Regions from separate parts of the Trichocoleus sp. ST-U2 genome, predicted to be linked through region 1. Evidence: predicted binding sites of a transcription regulator. Region 1 holds the regulator's gene; each other region holds the start of a gene.
The links. The regulator NtcA, encoded in region 1, controls nitrogen genes in cyanobacteria. The targets are predictions, from matches to a motif close to TTTGTANNNNNNNNTACAAA.
Positions count from the first base shown of each region.

Region 2: the regulator NtcA is predicted to act here: its motif matches at 1,457-1,476, upstream of NC996_RS10745 (P-II family nitrogen regulator).
Region 3: the regulator NtcA is predicted to act here: its motif matches at 3,102-3,121, upstream of NC996_RS14820 (DUF3155 domain-containing protein).

Region 1 covers NZ_JAMPJY010000023.1:58,098-62,800, reverse strand. Annotated here, with positions in the region: gene NC996_RS16350 (DUF3146 family protein) at 1-132, shown strand, start outside; gene NC996_RS16345 (pre-16S rRNA-processing nuclease YqgF) at 189-593, opposite strand; gene NC996_RS16340 (DUF3084 domain-containing protein) at 668-2,269, opposite strand; gene ntcA (global nitrogen regulator NtcA) at 2,517-3,188, opposite strand; gene fabI (enoyl-ACP reductase FabI) at 3,568-4,344, shown strand; gene hisB (imidazoleglycerol-phosphate dehydratase HisB) at 4,498-4,703, shown strand, end outside.
Region 2 covers NZ_JAMPJY010000012.1:85,362-90,064, reverse strand. Annotated here, with positions in the region: gene rdgB (RdgB/HAM1 family non-canonical purine NTP pyrophosphatase) at 224-805, shown strand; gene NC996_RS10745 (P-II family nitrogen regulator) at 1,010-1,348, opposite strand; gene NC996_RS10740 (hypothetical protein) at 1,704-2,261, opposite strand; gene thiD (bifunctional hydroxymethylpyrimidine kinase/phosphomethylpyrimidine kinase) at 2,487-3,314, opposite strand; gene NC996_RS10730 (hypothetical protein) at 3,604-3,807, shown strand; gene ftsZ (cell division protein FtsZ) at 3,820-4,703, opposite strand, start outside.
Region 3 covers NZ_JAMPJY010000020.1:31,581-36,283, reverse strand. Annotated here, with positions in the region: gene NC996_RS14840 (DUF3611 family protein) at 89-682, opposite strand; gene NC996_RS14835 (hypothetical protein) at 819-1,412, shown strand; gene NC996_RS14830 (PadR family transcriptional regulator) at 1,601-1,954, shown strand; gene NC996_RS14825 (cofactor assembly of complex C subunit B) at 2,055-2,588, shown strand; gene NC996_RS14820 (DUF3155 domain-containing protein) at 2,753-3,073, opposite strand; gene NC996_RS14815 (ATP-binding protein) at 3,517-4,703, shown strand, end outside.

The DNA.
Region 1 (4,703 bases):
GGTCAATTGTCGGTGACACCCTCTTTGGGACGCGCTTTAATTCAGGAACCTCTGGGTCGATTTTTAGAACAGAAAGATTACCAGCTAGAGCCTGGAGGGGACTATGCGTTTACGATCCGGGCGGAACTTTAAAAGTTTTGAGTTTTGAGTTCAGTTTAAATTAAGAAAGTTAAGAATGACAGAGTTTCCTAGTTCCTCGTCTCTCGTTGCTTCATGTATCTTTCGATGAGGAGGATGGCAACAATGTCATCGATTGGTCGGGGTAGACTCCGCATCCCTTGGGGAATCAGGCGTCCTAAACCTTGGGGAGGGTACATTTGCCAATAGCGATCGCGTGCTTCCAATGTACTGTAGCGCTCATCTACCAGGACAATCGGCACCAACGTTGGGAATTGCTGAAGTTTCTTTTTCCAACTTTTGGAAGTGGTTTGATCGCCCATCACCAGAGTATCAATTGGGTACTCTTCACATAAGTCAAGGATCGTTGCGATCGCTGCTTCTGCTGGTACAACCTGGTGGTAATGCAGAGAATTGTCTTTCCCCACTACGGCTAAACCACACTTATCGCGCCCTGGATCGAACCCTAAAATCATCTGAATTGGCTAATTGCTAATTTACGAATGGTTAATTGCCATTAGTCATCATCTCATCACTCATGACTAATAAATTACATCCTCACCACAACTTCTCCGTCTTCAACTGCCTCCAAATTTAATTTCATGGGTCCGGCAATATAGGCGTCCTCTGCCACGACCGCTTTCAGAGAAATCGGCTTATTGTGCTTTTTCAACTGCTCGATAAACCGAATCAAGCTAACAATTCGATTGTCGCCAACCTGAACTGTATCGCCCAAAATCCCCGCGCGAGTGGCTCGGAACTGGGATGCTCCAAGCAGCAGGTCAATCCGCTGCCGAATTTGTTGGTCGGTCATGTTTGAAGGATCGGCAGATGTCGTTGCTACGACTTCACCAGTGCGGAATACAACTTGATTGGGTGCGGCGTCTGCAAAGACTTGTACCTGCTTTTCTCCCTGGACATAGTTCCCTGCCGAAAAAACTCGGACTACATAGTTTCGACCATCCTGAATCTGGTTGATCAGTTGCTCTACCTGTGCCTCTGTAATTTGCACGACCCGCTCGTTCGCCACCTTGTTGAGACCGGGTTGGGTCGCTTTAATCGCTGTCCGATTCGCTTCCCGTAACAGCTGCTCGATGACCTGTCGGGCTGCGGCTGGCTCGACAATACGAAAAACGCCAGCCGCCAGAACCTGACCGCGCAGCAGTGCCAGACTACCCTGACGCAAAGTTTGATAAGACTGGTAATACTGTTCTAAGGTTGCCACTTCCTGCTCTAGGGAAGCTTGTTGTTTTTCGAGTTCTTTAAGGCGATTTTCTCGCTGGGCAATCACCTCATCTCGTTGAGAAATTTTGTTGTCAAGTAGAGATAAGGCTTTGTCTCGCTGGGCAATTTGCTCATCGCGATCGCTCAGGCTCTTCCGAAAGGCAGCAAGTTTCTCATCAAGTTCGACAAGGGCTTGATCCCGCTTGAGAATTTGCTCATCGCGTTGGCTAATTGCTCGGTCTTGCTGGGCAATTTTTTGGTCGCGCTGAGTCACTTTCGCTTTGAATTCAGTAATTTCAGCTCTGACTTGATTTCGCTGCTGGAGCAATTCTTGGCGTTCTGCTTGAAGTTGTTGGATTTCGGAACGTAGCGTCTTGGCTTGCCCTGAGACAGATGTAAGCTGTTTTTGGGTTTGCTGAAAGCTGCTGGCAACCCGGGTCAGTTCGCTTTGAGTCTGATTTAGTTGCGCCTCCGTCTGGCCTTGTTTAGCCAGCGCAGCTGCCAAAGATCGATTAATCGCATCTAAGCGCTGCTGAGCGACAGATTGCTGGGTGCGAGCTTGAGCGAGTTCCTTCTCTACTTGCTCTTTTTGGGCGGCGGTTTTAGCAAGTTCGCTTTCGGTTTTCCGTTTCTGCTCGTTCGCTTTAGCAATATCCTTACTTGCTGTCTTGAGTTTTTTCTGCACTTCTTGGAGTCTAAAAACTCCAATCCGCAATTGTTCGCTTGTCGCAAAGATGATTGTCAGTGTTGAGGCAGAAATCGTTAGTCCCGTTAGAATCGTTACTAAAACAGCTGTTTTGCGGGGACGCAGATTGAACAACGACAGGCGTGCTTTTCCCACGCGCGTGCCAATGCGATCGCCTACCGTTGCGATGACGCTTCCCAACACTAAAATAGACAAAATCAGGAAGAGCGCACTGTCGGTCATTGTCTGCTACAGTCATTCCAGTTACAGCCTATCGCATCGCAGGCTAGAGAAAGGGTTAACAGGAATTAAAGATCGAAGGTGAAATCGGAAAGGTTAAAGGTTGCAAGGTTGAAAACTATCCGCTTAAAACCTGAGACCTTTTAACTGAACTCCCGACTAAATGTTAAAACTTGATAACTTGCTCGCGCTACCATGCCGTTTTAACCGACAACCTAACCGACAACCTGACCAAAGCCTCTAGCTGTTTTCAAGTAAACTGCTGACTCAGTGTAACTGGGTTGTGTACCGTAATTTTTTTCTTGTGGATAGAAATCATTTTTTCCTCCCGCAAATCTCCCAGTAAGCGGGTGACTGTTACCCTAGTGGAGCCAATTGCTTCAGCGATCGCTTGATGAGAAAGCTTCAGATCGATCGTAATTCCATTGGCGGTAGGAACGCCAAAATCACGGCACAGAATCAATAGAAAACTCACCAAGCGCGATCCCATATCTCGGTGAGCTAATGTCTCAATCATCATTTCTGTTTGCAAAATGCGCGAAGAAAGCCCTCGCAGCATCAACATCGATAGCTCCGGATTATCCTTGAGCGATTGCTCTACCTGATCGATCGGTGCCGAAAGCAGCTCCACTGGCGTAAATGCTACAGCGTGATAAAACCGATCCGAACGATGCCCTGTAATTAAGGACAGTACTCCAAAAACGCTGTTTTCTCGCAGCAGCGCCACGGTAATTTCTTCCCCAGCTTCATACACGCGAGACAGCTTTACTGCACCTTTGAGCAAAAAGTATACCCGTTCAGCCGGGTCTCCTGGGAAAAAGATCGTCTTGCCCCGCTCAAAAGTTTCCACCACGGGTGGAAACGCCCCACCTCCCAGTTGACGGAACACAGCTGCTAGCGGTCTATCTTGCGTCACTGCCACTTCCTTTTTCCTAAATGCTGCCCTACAGACTTCTGCAACTTTCTGTCGGAGGAACTTTAACCATAGCAAAACAACTATGAGAGTTTTCTGACATTAGACACAGATAAACTGACTTCCAAGCGGTTTTTGTGCTATTTGATACAAAATTTTAAAGTAGTTTCCCCGGCTACCTTCTTTAGTTCTCTCCCTGCTCAAGGCAAGTAAGATTATGACGGAAAATGTTGATATCTTGACAGTATCTGCGCTATCGGGTGGGATGCATGGTGAGTAAGGAGGCACGCTCCTTACCCGTACTAGACAGCCTTGCTCCGGGCGATCGCGATCTTGAATACTCCCCTAAATCGGATATCCTCTAATATTGCCTTCAAAATCGACATTTATGCTAGATTTAACCGGAAAAAACGCCCTTGTCACCGGCATTGCCAACAATCGATCGATCGCCTGGGGGATTGCTCAGCAACTGCACCAAGCGGGTGCGAATCTAGGAGTGACTTACCTGCCAGACGACCGAGGCCGCTTTGAAAAAAAAGTGGCAGAGTTGGTAGAACCCCTCAACCCCAGCTTATTTTTACCCTGCGATGTCCAGAATGAGACCCAAATTCAGTCTACATTTGACGCCATCCGCGATAAGTGGGGCAAGCTAGACATCCTGATCCATTGTCTTGCTTTTGCGAACAAGGAAGATTTATCAGGTGATTTTAGTACCACTACTCGTGCTGGCTTCACCCAAGCTCTAGAAATTAGTACCTATTCGCTGGTACAACTTGCTGGGTCAGCAAAACCACTGATGACAGAAGGTGGCAGCATTGTCACGCTGACTTATCTAGGCGGCGTTAAGGTGATCCCCAACTACAACGTGATGGGAATTGCCAAGTCTGGACTGGAAATGAGTGTCCGTTACCTGGCATCTGAATTAGGACCGCAGAATATTCGCGTGAATGCAATTTCGGCGGGTCCCATCCGTACTTTGGCATCGTCGGCGGTAGGTGGCATTCTGGATATGATCCATCACGTTGAGGAAGTGGCACCGCTGCGACGCACTGTAACTCAGAAAGAAGTGGGAAATGCGGCTGCTTTCTTGTGTAGCGATTTGGCAAGTGGCATTACAGGTCAGGTGCTGTATGTCGATGCGGGATACGAGATTATGGGGATGTAAAAAGAATCAAACATTAAAAATTAAAAATTAAAAAGCAAAGATTCTGCTAATTTTTAATTTTTAATTTTGCATTTTAAAGGCTTTCGCGTCTCCCAGATGCTCAGTAACGTAGGATAATAAACTTAACTTTATTTTCTTGAGTGAGCATCTGCGATGCAGGCACGCGATCGCCAATTTCCACCTTCTCCAAGCATTGAACAGCTTTTGTCTCCTCGCATGGCAAGGGTTCCCCGCAAGACGGGCGAAACGGATGTTATCGTCACCGTCAAATTAGACGGGAATGGCACTTGCAATGCCAAAACCGGCATTCCGTTTTTAGACCATATGCTGCATCAAATCGCCTCTCACAGCCTGATTGA
Region 2 (4,703 bases), on a different contig from region 1:
TGTTAGGTGAGACGAGCGGCACTCCAACGCTCATCGAATGCATATAGCAGATAAAACGCTTGACGCTGCTATCGTGCGAGTTAGTTCCGCTGTTTCGTTCACCTGAATGGGTGATTTTTTACAAGTTTCAGATAGCGATCGCACGCAAAGAAGTTAACTTCTGCAAAAACAGGTTTCTATAATCGTGTAGGTGTGTATTTATTCCAGCAAGGGAGCGATCGCGATGACTGTGTTGGTAGTCGCTACGGGAAATCCAGGCAAGCTGCGAGAGATGCAGAAGTATTTAAGCGGATTTGGCTGGGAATTGACCCTGAAGCCAGAGGAACTGGAGATTGAGGAATCGGGTGACACCTTCATGGCTAACGCTTGTCTGAAGGCATCCCAGGTGGCAGAGGCGACTGGAGAGTGGGCGATCGCAGATGATTCTGGCTTGGAAGTAGACGCCTTAGAGGGCGCACCCGGTATTTATTCCGCTCGTTACGGCAAAACCGACCCCGATCGAATTGAACGCCTGTTGAATGAACTCGGCAACGAACTGAATCGGGAAGCCCAATTTGTGTGTGCGATCGCGATCGCTCGTCCCGATGGCGCGATCGCCCTGCAAGCCGAAGGAGTTTGCCGCGGCGAAATTCTCCACGCCCCTCGCGGTACGGGAGGATTCGGCTACGATCCAATTTTTTACGTTCCCAAAGAGCAAATGACCTTTGCGGAAATGACTCCTGAGTTGAAGCGCCAGTGGAGCCATCGCGGTCAAGCTTTTAAAATTCTCTTACCCCAGCTACAGACTTTAAAGACTGAGGGTTAAGTCCAGAAGTTAGAAGTCCAGTAACCAGAAATCAGAATTTTGCGATCGCCAAAAATTCTAATTTCTGATTTTTAATGACTCCTGACCTCTAACCTTGATGACTCAGTCCTCAGTCCTCAGTCCTCAGCCCTCAGTCCTCAGTCCTCAGCCCTCAGTCCTCAGCCCTCAGTCCTCAGTCCTCAGTCCTCAGTCCTCAGTCCTGACTTAGACAGCTTCCAGATTCTTTTCCCCCGTCCGAATTCTGATGACCTGCTCTACCGGGCTGACAAAAATCTTACCATCACCGATTTCACCCGTTCGGGCAGCGGCAATGATTTTCTCAATCACCATATCAACCTGGCTGTCTTCAACAACGATCTCTACTTTAAGTTTTTGCAGAAACTCAACCGTGTACTCGGAACCGCGATAACGTTCGGTTTGACCTTTCTGCCGTCCAAATCCTCGGACTTCAGAAACGGTCATTCCCACAATTCCCGCATTGACTAGCGCAATTTTAACTTCGTCGAGTTTAAAAGGCCGGATAATCGCTTCAACTTTTTTCAAGCTTCTAACTCCTCAGTTCGTTCTGGATTTGATCTGTACAATCAATTTGTACAACCAAAGGTACTCGTAAAGCGGCGGCTATGTTTTATCACTGCTCAAACAAAGATTTTTGTATTATATGATACATATTGCTCTTCACTCCCACCAGAGGCATCCATTATGCCAACCCTAACTAAGGGGTTTCTCTGGATATCGCTGACTCGTTACCTTGACAGCGTTTGACTTGACAGTACAGTGAAGATGCGCGGGTTTGGAAATATTTTCCCCATTTGTATCAAAGCGGTTGTTCCAGGCAGATGCACCCGGTTCTTCCGACTCCTAGCAGAGTTAATCTTTCAGCCGTCAACCAGCAAGCTCAACGACTATTATTCAAAAGCGGACGCACAATCAAAAAGCCAGTGCCAAACGCTGTCGCCACAATCAAAAAGATGACGATGATTAACCACCAGCCACTCACATCTGCGGAACGCTCTGGCTGAGTTGGGCGACGATACCGACCTTCTTCTTGTTCGATTACCAAGCTTTCTGAAAAATCAGGTAGTGGTGCTGGTTCAGCTTTGGGAGGGGGAGGAGGTAGAACTTCCACTGGCGGAGCGATCGCAGCCGAACGAGGAGGACGAGGAGGCTGCGGAGGACGCCGCTTAGGTGTTGCGTTTGATCCAGTCCGAATTTCCGGTTCAATGGGGGGAGGGGGAACTTCAACTCGGCTCCCGGAGGGGAACGAAGTGACTACCTGTTGTGCGTGCAAAGCTGACTGAACAACTTTTTCGATTTCTTGGCGCAGCTGTTGATTTTCTTTGGCTAACTGCTGATTTTGGGAATTCAGCGAGTCCAGCATCGCTTGCGCTGTTTGTAACTCTGCTGAGAGTTCTTTGTAAACCGAAATTGGCACTGAGGGACGGTAGGTATTCATTGGGCTTTGGGGAGTCTGCTCAGAAATATAAGCATTTTGCATTGGCGAGCGGGTCGAGGGATTAGACATCATGGATTTAGTTTAAGTTTGGTAAGGCAACAATAATGGAAAGTGAGGCGACTCTGACAGCCATTTTTTAACAAATTTGCTATTTAATCAACTAGGAATGTGCCCCAATCGATCTTTACGGTGTCATTGCTATAACCTTTGTATTCTCCGATTGTTTTAATTCTCCGATTGTAGGAGGGGAAAAAAGTGTCCCACTGGCCCTTGACCCTGACCAATGGCTAAAGCGTATTTTAGAGCAGTGGTGACATAATCTTTGGCTTTTTGAACCGCAGACCACCGATCTTTGCCCAAGGCTAGATTAGCCGCGATCGCGCTACTGAGCGTACACCCCGTGCCATGAGTGTTTGTTGTCTCTACAGTAGCGGTTTTCAAGGTTTCCAGATGGTGCCCATCAAACCAGATATCGATGCCGCGTAGATTCCCCTCCATTCCGCCTCCTTTCACTAATACAGCCGCACCACCTCCCAAATGATAAATCCGTTGGGCAGCAGAGTGCATATCATCCAAGGTATGAATCGGCAATCCGCTCAGTAATTGAGCTTCGTAGCGGTTGGGGGTCACAATCGCTGCTTTGGGGATTAAGACATCCCGCAACGTTGCCACAGCGTCATTGTCAATCAGTTGGGCACCCGTGCGCGATACCATGACGGGATCGACGACTAATTTGTCCAGTTTGAAAGCTTCCACAGCTTGCGCTACAGCCGCAATAATCTCCCCATTCAGCAACATCCCCGTTTTCGCTGCTTGGACGCCAATATCCGTCACCACAGCCTCAATCTGGGCGACAATTGCTGCTGTCGGTAAAGCATCCACCCGCGTGACTCCCAGCGTATTCTGCGCTGTCACGCAAGTAATAGCACTGGTGCCGTGAACGCAGTGAAAGGCAAATGTCCGTAAATCGGCCTGAATGCCAGCACCGCCGCCGCTATCAGAACCGGCAATTGTGAGAGCAACAGGTACGCTTGAAGGGTTTTTAACGGTCATAGGAATGAGGAATGGGTAATTAGTTAATACCCGCAAATTAAGGACTACTAACAATTACTTTTACTCTAAATTTTCATGAAACCAATCCCAATCTAAATTGAGTTGAATGATTAGATTTTACAAATCGCTGCAAATCGGGTGCTGCTCAATTTACAATTTGCCGATTTGTCGGCAAATTATTGCAATGCTGCCCTTGAGAAGCGAGTAGAACTGAGTTATGTGCCTAAAGACCTAATTAGAGGAAATATACGATGAGCCGCACTGATTTCCAGTTTAGGAGGGGAAATTCGTGCGGCGTGAGAGCATGGATGTAGCGATCGCTCCTGTAATCAGTCAAGTCTTCCCACTTTTGGGACAGGTAATCATTGAATTCGGAACTTCTACCGAATTCAATCGGCTTCGTGGAAGTTTAGAAGAATTTCGCACCCTGCTAACTAAGGCTGGATTGCCCACGCATCAATTAAAAATTAAAAAGGAAGTGTTCCATTTTTAATTTTTAATTCTTCTAGCGTTGCGGACGCCGTCTTTGGAGAAATTCCGGAATATCCAATCCTCCACCTTGTTGAGGTTTAGGCTCAAACGTGGGGGTAGAAGGCGGAACGGGTGACGGTGCAATGGGTCGCTGTGGCTGTCTAGAAGTGCGTGCCTCCCTCGCCGCCGGTGTAGACTGAGTTTCCCCGCTAAATCCAGTCGCAATGACGGTAATTCTTACCTCACCTTGCATCCGGTCATCAATCACTGCCCCGAAAATGATATTCGCATTCGGATCGACCACTTCATAGATTGTTTCGGCTGCGGCATTCACTTCGTGCAGCGTCAGGTCGCTACCGCCGGTAATGTTAAAGACCACCCCTCTGGCTCCTTCAATCGAAGACTCTAGCAAAGGTGAGGAAATTGCGGCGACGGCGGCTTCTCTGGCTCTCGATTTCCCAGAACCCACACCAATCCCCATCATTGCCGATCCCGCATCTGCCATCACGGCTCGGACATCAGCAAAGTCCACATTGACCAGTCCGGGAATCGTAATAATATCCGATATCCCTTGCACACCTTGACGCAGGATATCATCGGCGACGCGAAAGGCATCTTGAACGGGCATGGTTTCTGGAATCACTGCCAGCAGCTTATCGTTAGGGATGACGATGAGCGTATCTACCCGACCCTGCAAAGCGGCAATGCCTTCATCTGCCTGAGAAGTGCGACGGCGTCCCTCAAAGGTGAAAGGACGAGTGACAACACCCACCGTTAAGGCTCCCATTTCTTTGGCAACTTCTGCCACAATCGGGGCTGCACCCGTACCCGTACCGCCTCCCATCCCAGCGGTAATAAATACGAGATCGGTATTTTCTAAGGCATGAGCGATCTCGTCGCGCGATTCTTCCGCTGCCT
Region 3 (4,703 bases), on a different contig from region 1:
CGCGCGATCGCGATGATACAGCCGAGAGTCTGTATGCGCTCTCAGCCTTCTTTACTTGCTGATGCCGCAATTCGACCCTTTGCCTCCATTACTGTCGGTTGATGCGACTATACAACCACAAGGAAACAACAATCCCGGCAAAATGAGCGGTAATTGTATGTGTATTCGCCAGCACCACAAAAATATCTAAAGGTTGAATCAACCGATTAATAAATTGGGGATCGTAGATGGCTACCCCACCTTGAGCCTGAGCCAGCGACTTTGCCAGCAGAGTGCCGGTAATCGCTTCTGCGCCCAGAACTGCCAATAATAAGCCCCCTAAACTAACGAGTAATCCAAACCTTAAAACTTTAATCGTATCTGCCTTTTTCGGGCGGAGGTTGGGATTAGAATCTTTTAGCTGTATGCCCAAACGGGTGTAACGCCAAGCTTGATAAACACTGAAATACAGCACTAAAAGACCGCAAACTGCAAAAAAGATACTGCCACCTGTCCCTGGGCTAGCAGCGGCAGCGCCACTGGCACGCGGCTGGGCAGCAGGGATGGCAAACAAGAAAATTATGCTCGAAACAACGGCTAGGACTAACTGAACCCAGAAGCCAGCCCAGCCAGCGATCCGAAAAGAGCCAGCGATTCGCTGTAGAGCTGAAGGAACGGGAGATGAATCGAACTGTTCTCGCATAAATTGATTTTAAATCGGTTTAATTCCGGATTTATCTATAAACAGAGCGTTTTGTTGAACAAGTAATGCAATCCCAAATTTATACGGTAATCTTCCTAACCACCAGTTTGAGGCAATGGGGCAGCAAAATTCAAAGATGTTTAACCTCTGGAGAACTTTTAACCCAATGGAGCCGTCTTTCTTTCGAGAGCAGGCTTCTAATTTACTTGGCTTTGATGACGGCCTGCCATTTCCAGAGCAGCCCTCTCGAAGTGGAAGCAGCATGATGAAATTCCTGCAACCAAATCTCAGGAAGCATTTACTCTCCGTCGCTTATGCAGTTGCTTTGGTAGGTAGTTTGGCAGCCTATCAAAGGACGGTGATACCGAAACCGCTTTCGGTAGCGCAAAAACATTGGGCAGCGATCGCTACGGAAAACCCGGAGCGAACAGTCACGCAATACAGTGACAATGCCATTTTAATGCGCTCCTATGGCGTTCTGGACGAAGTCTATCAGGGGAAATCCATCTACCCAGCCTGGGAAGAATTCTTCTCGAAGTACAAGATTCAAGATTTCCAGGTTGTAAAACAACAGCAACGCGATCGCGCTGTCGAAGCAGTCATCACGATCTATGCCAAGTCCAAGCACGGAACCCCTGTTGTTTTGTCGCTTTCCTACCAGGTGCAATTTGATAAGGATGGCAAAATCATCCGTGAAGTCTGGCAGGCCAACCCAGAATTGAGTGTCTAAAATTGATGGTATCGTTCTGTCATTTTGCCAGCTGACATCACGCGCTGCTTTTGATCGTTCGCGGTCTTAATACACCAGTGATAGCAGCCTTGTTTGGGGTGTGTTTTCTGATTGATAAAGGCATCGTTAGATTGGGGAAATCGATCCTAATCCAATTTATTTGGCTGGGAGTTCAGTGAATTATGCAGATGAAATTTGAGGATATTTATCAGTTTTTTCAAGACCCTCCTCCCACTTATCTCAACAAGGAACTAGCGGTGTGTTATGTCCTTTCAGTTTTGATGAGTGGAGAATCCTATGGAACCGAACTCATCGGGCGACTAGAGAGTGAATATCCTACCTATCGGCTTTCTGATACCGTCTTATACAGCGCCTTAAAATTTCTGGAAGACCAAGCCGCTATCACAGGGTATTGGAAAAAAGTGGAGGGGAGAGGAAGACCTCGTCGAATGTATCAAATTCGCCCAGAGTGTCTGGAACAGGCTCATGACCTGGCTCGCCTTTGGGATGAATACACAATGAGAGAATCTCAAGCCATCTGAGCCAATCCCAAAGAAGCTCTCTTGCGATAGGCTATAGGTTATAGGCGATCTTGTATCTCTTGGACAAGAGCCTATTTTCCATTGCCCTATCTAGAAATTCGTGAATACGACAATTCTCTTTTCAACATTTCTGCTAACACTGTTGTTAGCAGTCGGTCTATTTTTCTTTATTCGAGCCTCCGCTAAGGATCGAACGCAACAAGTGAAACTGATTGCGGAGCAACCAGAAGAATCAATTTTAATTCAATTGCAACAATATTTCGATCGGCGTGCTTACCGGATTGCGGCGGTGGATGCAAAGCAAAATCAAGTTACATTCCAAGGCTTTGTCCGCCCCAGCTGGTTTTTGGCAATTTTTCTGAGCTTATTAGCTTTTTGTGGCTTTCTTTGTTTGGCGTTAGTTTTAGCAATTTTATTTCCCCCATTCGCTAAAATCTTTCTAGGTTTGGTTCTCCTTTCACCAGCCGCTGGCGTTTTTTACTGGAAAAAAGCTGGACGCAGCGAACAAGTTTCCCTGAAGGTGGAAACATTTGCAGGTGTCGAAAAAGAGACCAGAAGTTTAATAACTGTCATCGCCCATCGTGATGAATTGGCTCAATTGCAACAGGAACTCCAATTAAAGCCTTGCGAATGACAACTCTCTCGCTGAAAACCTTAAAAAATTCCAAAACCTGGTCAGTTTGTGAACCCAAAAGAATTTTAATTAGAAGGAAAGATTCAAAATTCCTCCTATAAAACAATAGGGGCGGTTCGCAAACCGCCCCTATAACCGAGTTTTCACGTTTAATGCCTAAAACTTCAGCTGCTACGAACAGCGGCGAGGGTAGGCTTTTCCACAGGATTGTCGATTATCCTAAGGCTAGGAAACAGAAAATGATTTTCTTCAACATATTGGGCACCAAATAGCCCCTTTTCCGCCCAAAAGTACCGATCTGTGGTGTGTTCGTTCCGCTTCACGAGCAGCAAAGCAGGCGGAAGGATTCCTTCGGTTTGAATAAACTTTCGCGCGGCGGTGACTGGTTTATCTTCGCCACTTTCAATACTATACTGAGGGACATGCTCTAAAATTCTACGTCCTTCCTGGCGACGGCGACTTTTCCGCTTGCGTCTTCTAGCCAACCTCCTTACCTCCCCTTTAATTCTGACAGTTGTAATGATAGATACAAAAACCGTCGCAAGTATATCGGTTTGAGTTCAAAATATCAACCGCTTTTTACCGATTGATACAAACATTACAGCCCTCAGAAATTAAAATCGACAGCAGCAGAACGGGCAATAGACGCTATATATGCAAGCTTGTCTAAACTTGAGCCTAGATATAGCGTATAAAGGGCTATATTTATTCGACCTTGACAAAATTTAGCCAGTTTGGAAGCAGTTTTGTAACCAAACTATCATGAAAGCTCGCTAAAATTTTTGTAATAAAAAGAAACAAAAATGAGGTCTTTGCACGACCTTTGCCGCTTCAGCGCAATTGCGTGTCAGGATCGACGGAAGAAAACCCGATCCGATAAATGCAATTTTCCTCGCTGTCAAGTACCCAAGTATAAGCGAATGTGTCTATGTCTACCAGTTCAGAATTCATAACTTTGTGCCAATCACAAGTAGCACTATTAACTCAAGGACTGGAAGCTGCCTTGAGTGTTGTGTATTTAACGGAAGAACTGGTAGAGGGCGTCCCAACTAAGCTAAGGCCGGTTGTTGCTTACCCACAGACAGCGGTGGAATGGGAAACGGATGAGATTTCGGCTTTGGGATTTTCCGATCGACCGTTGGCATCCATTCCTCGGTTATTGTCAGCGGCATCTCCGGTTCCTCAGGAGTCCGATGCGGTTTCTGAGACGGGTTCAACGGAATCGGCGGCTGAAGTCGGGAAAGAAGAAACGATTGATGAATTGCAGGCAAAGGCGGGGACATGGCCCCTCCAGCGATCGCTCTTCGCCGATGCTGACTTGAGTAGCTCCTCGCGCCAAATTGTGGTGCCTTTGTTGCATGAAGGTGTGGTGATGGGGCTGCTGGTGACAGCTCGTGAAGATAGACCTTGGAACCAGCGGGAACGAACCGCGATTGAACGGATTGCCGATACACTGGCGAGCGCTTGTATTCTGGATCGGCGTTCCCAATGGTTTGAGCAACAGCTGAGTCAGCAGCGTCATCTTCAGGCTCAACAGCGCGATCTCATGGACGATCTGATACATCAGTTTCGCAATCCCATGACCGCCTTACGGACGTTTGGCAAGTTGCTCCTCAGACGATTGGTACCTGGAGATGCGAACCGCGAAGTTGCCAACAGCATCGTGCGTGAAAGCGATCGCCTGCAAGAGTTGCTTCTACAGTTCGATCGGGCTGTGGATATGGACGAAGGAGAGTTAGTGCCTTTGTACGGGCAAATTGCGGATCGTTCTTACGATGCAGTTCCCGTGCCGATTGCCCCGTCTTGTCCGCTTCCCCCAAAAGGTGAAGATTTAGGAAATCTGTACTCTCCCTTGGGATTGGAGCCTCAAACAATTCCGACGAGAGCGCTGGCATTGGAATCCTGCTCAGTGGCGAAAGTTTTGAAACCGCTAGTGGTGACATCCAGCGCGATCGCCCAAGAAAAAAATCTGGCTTTATTAGCAGAAATTCCTCCGAATTTGCCGCCAGTACAAGCCAATGCCAAAGTACTGCGCGAAGTGTTAAGCAATCTGATTGACAATGCTTTGAAATATACCCCGGCGGGTGGGCAAGTTTACATTCAGGCAGGAAATCG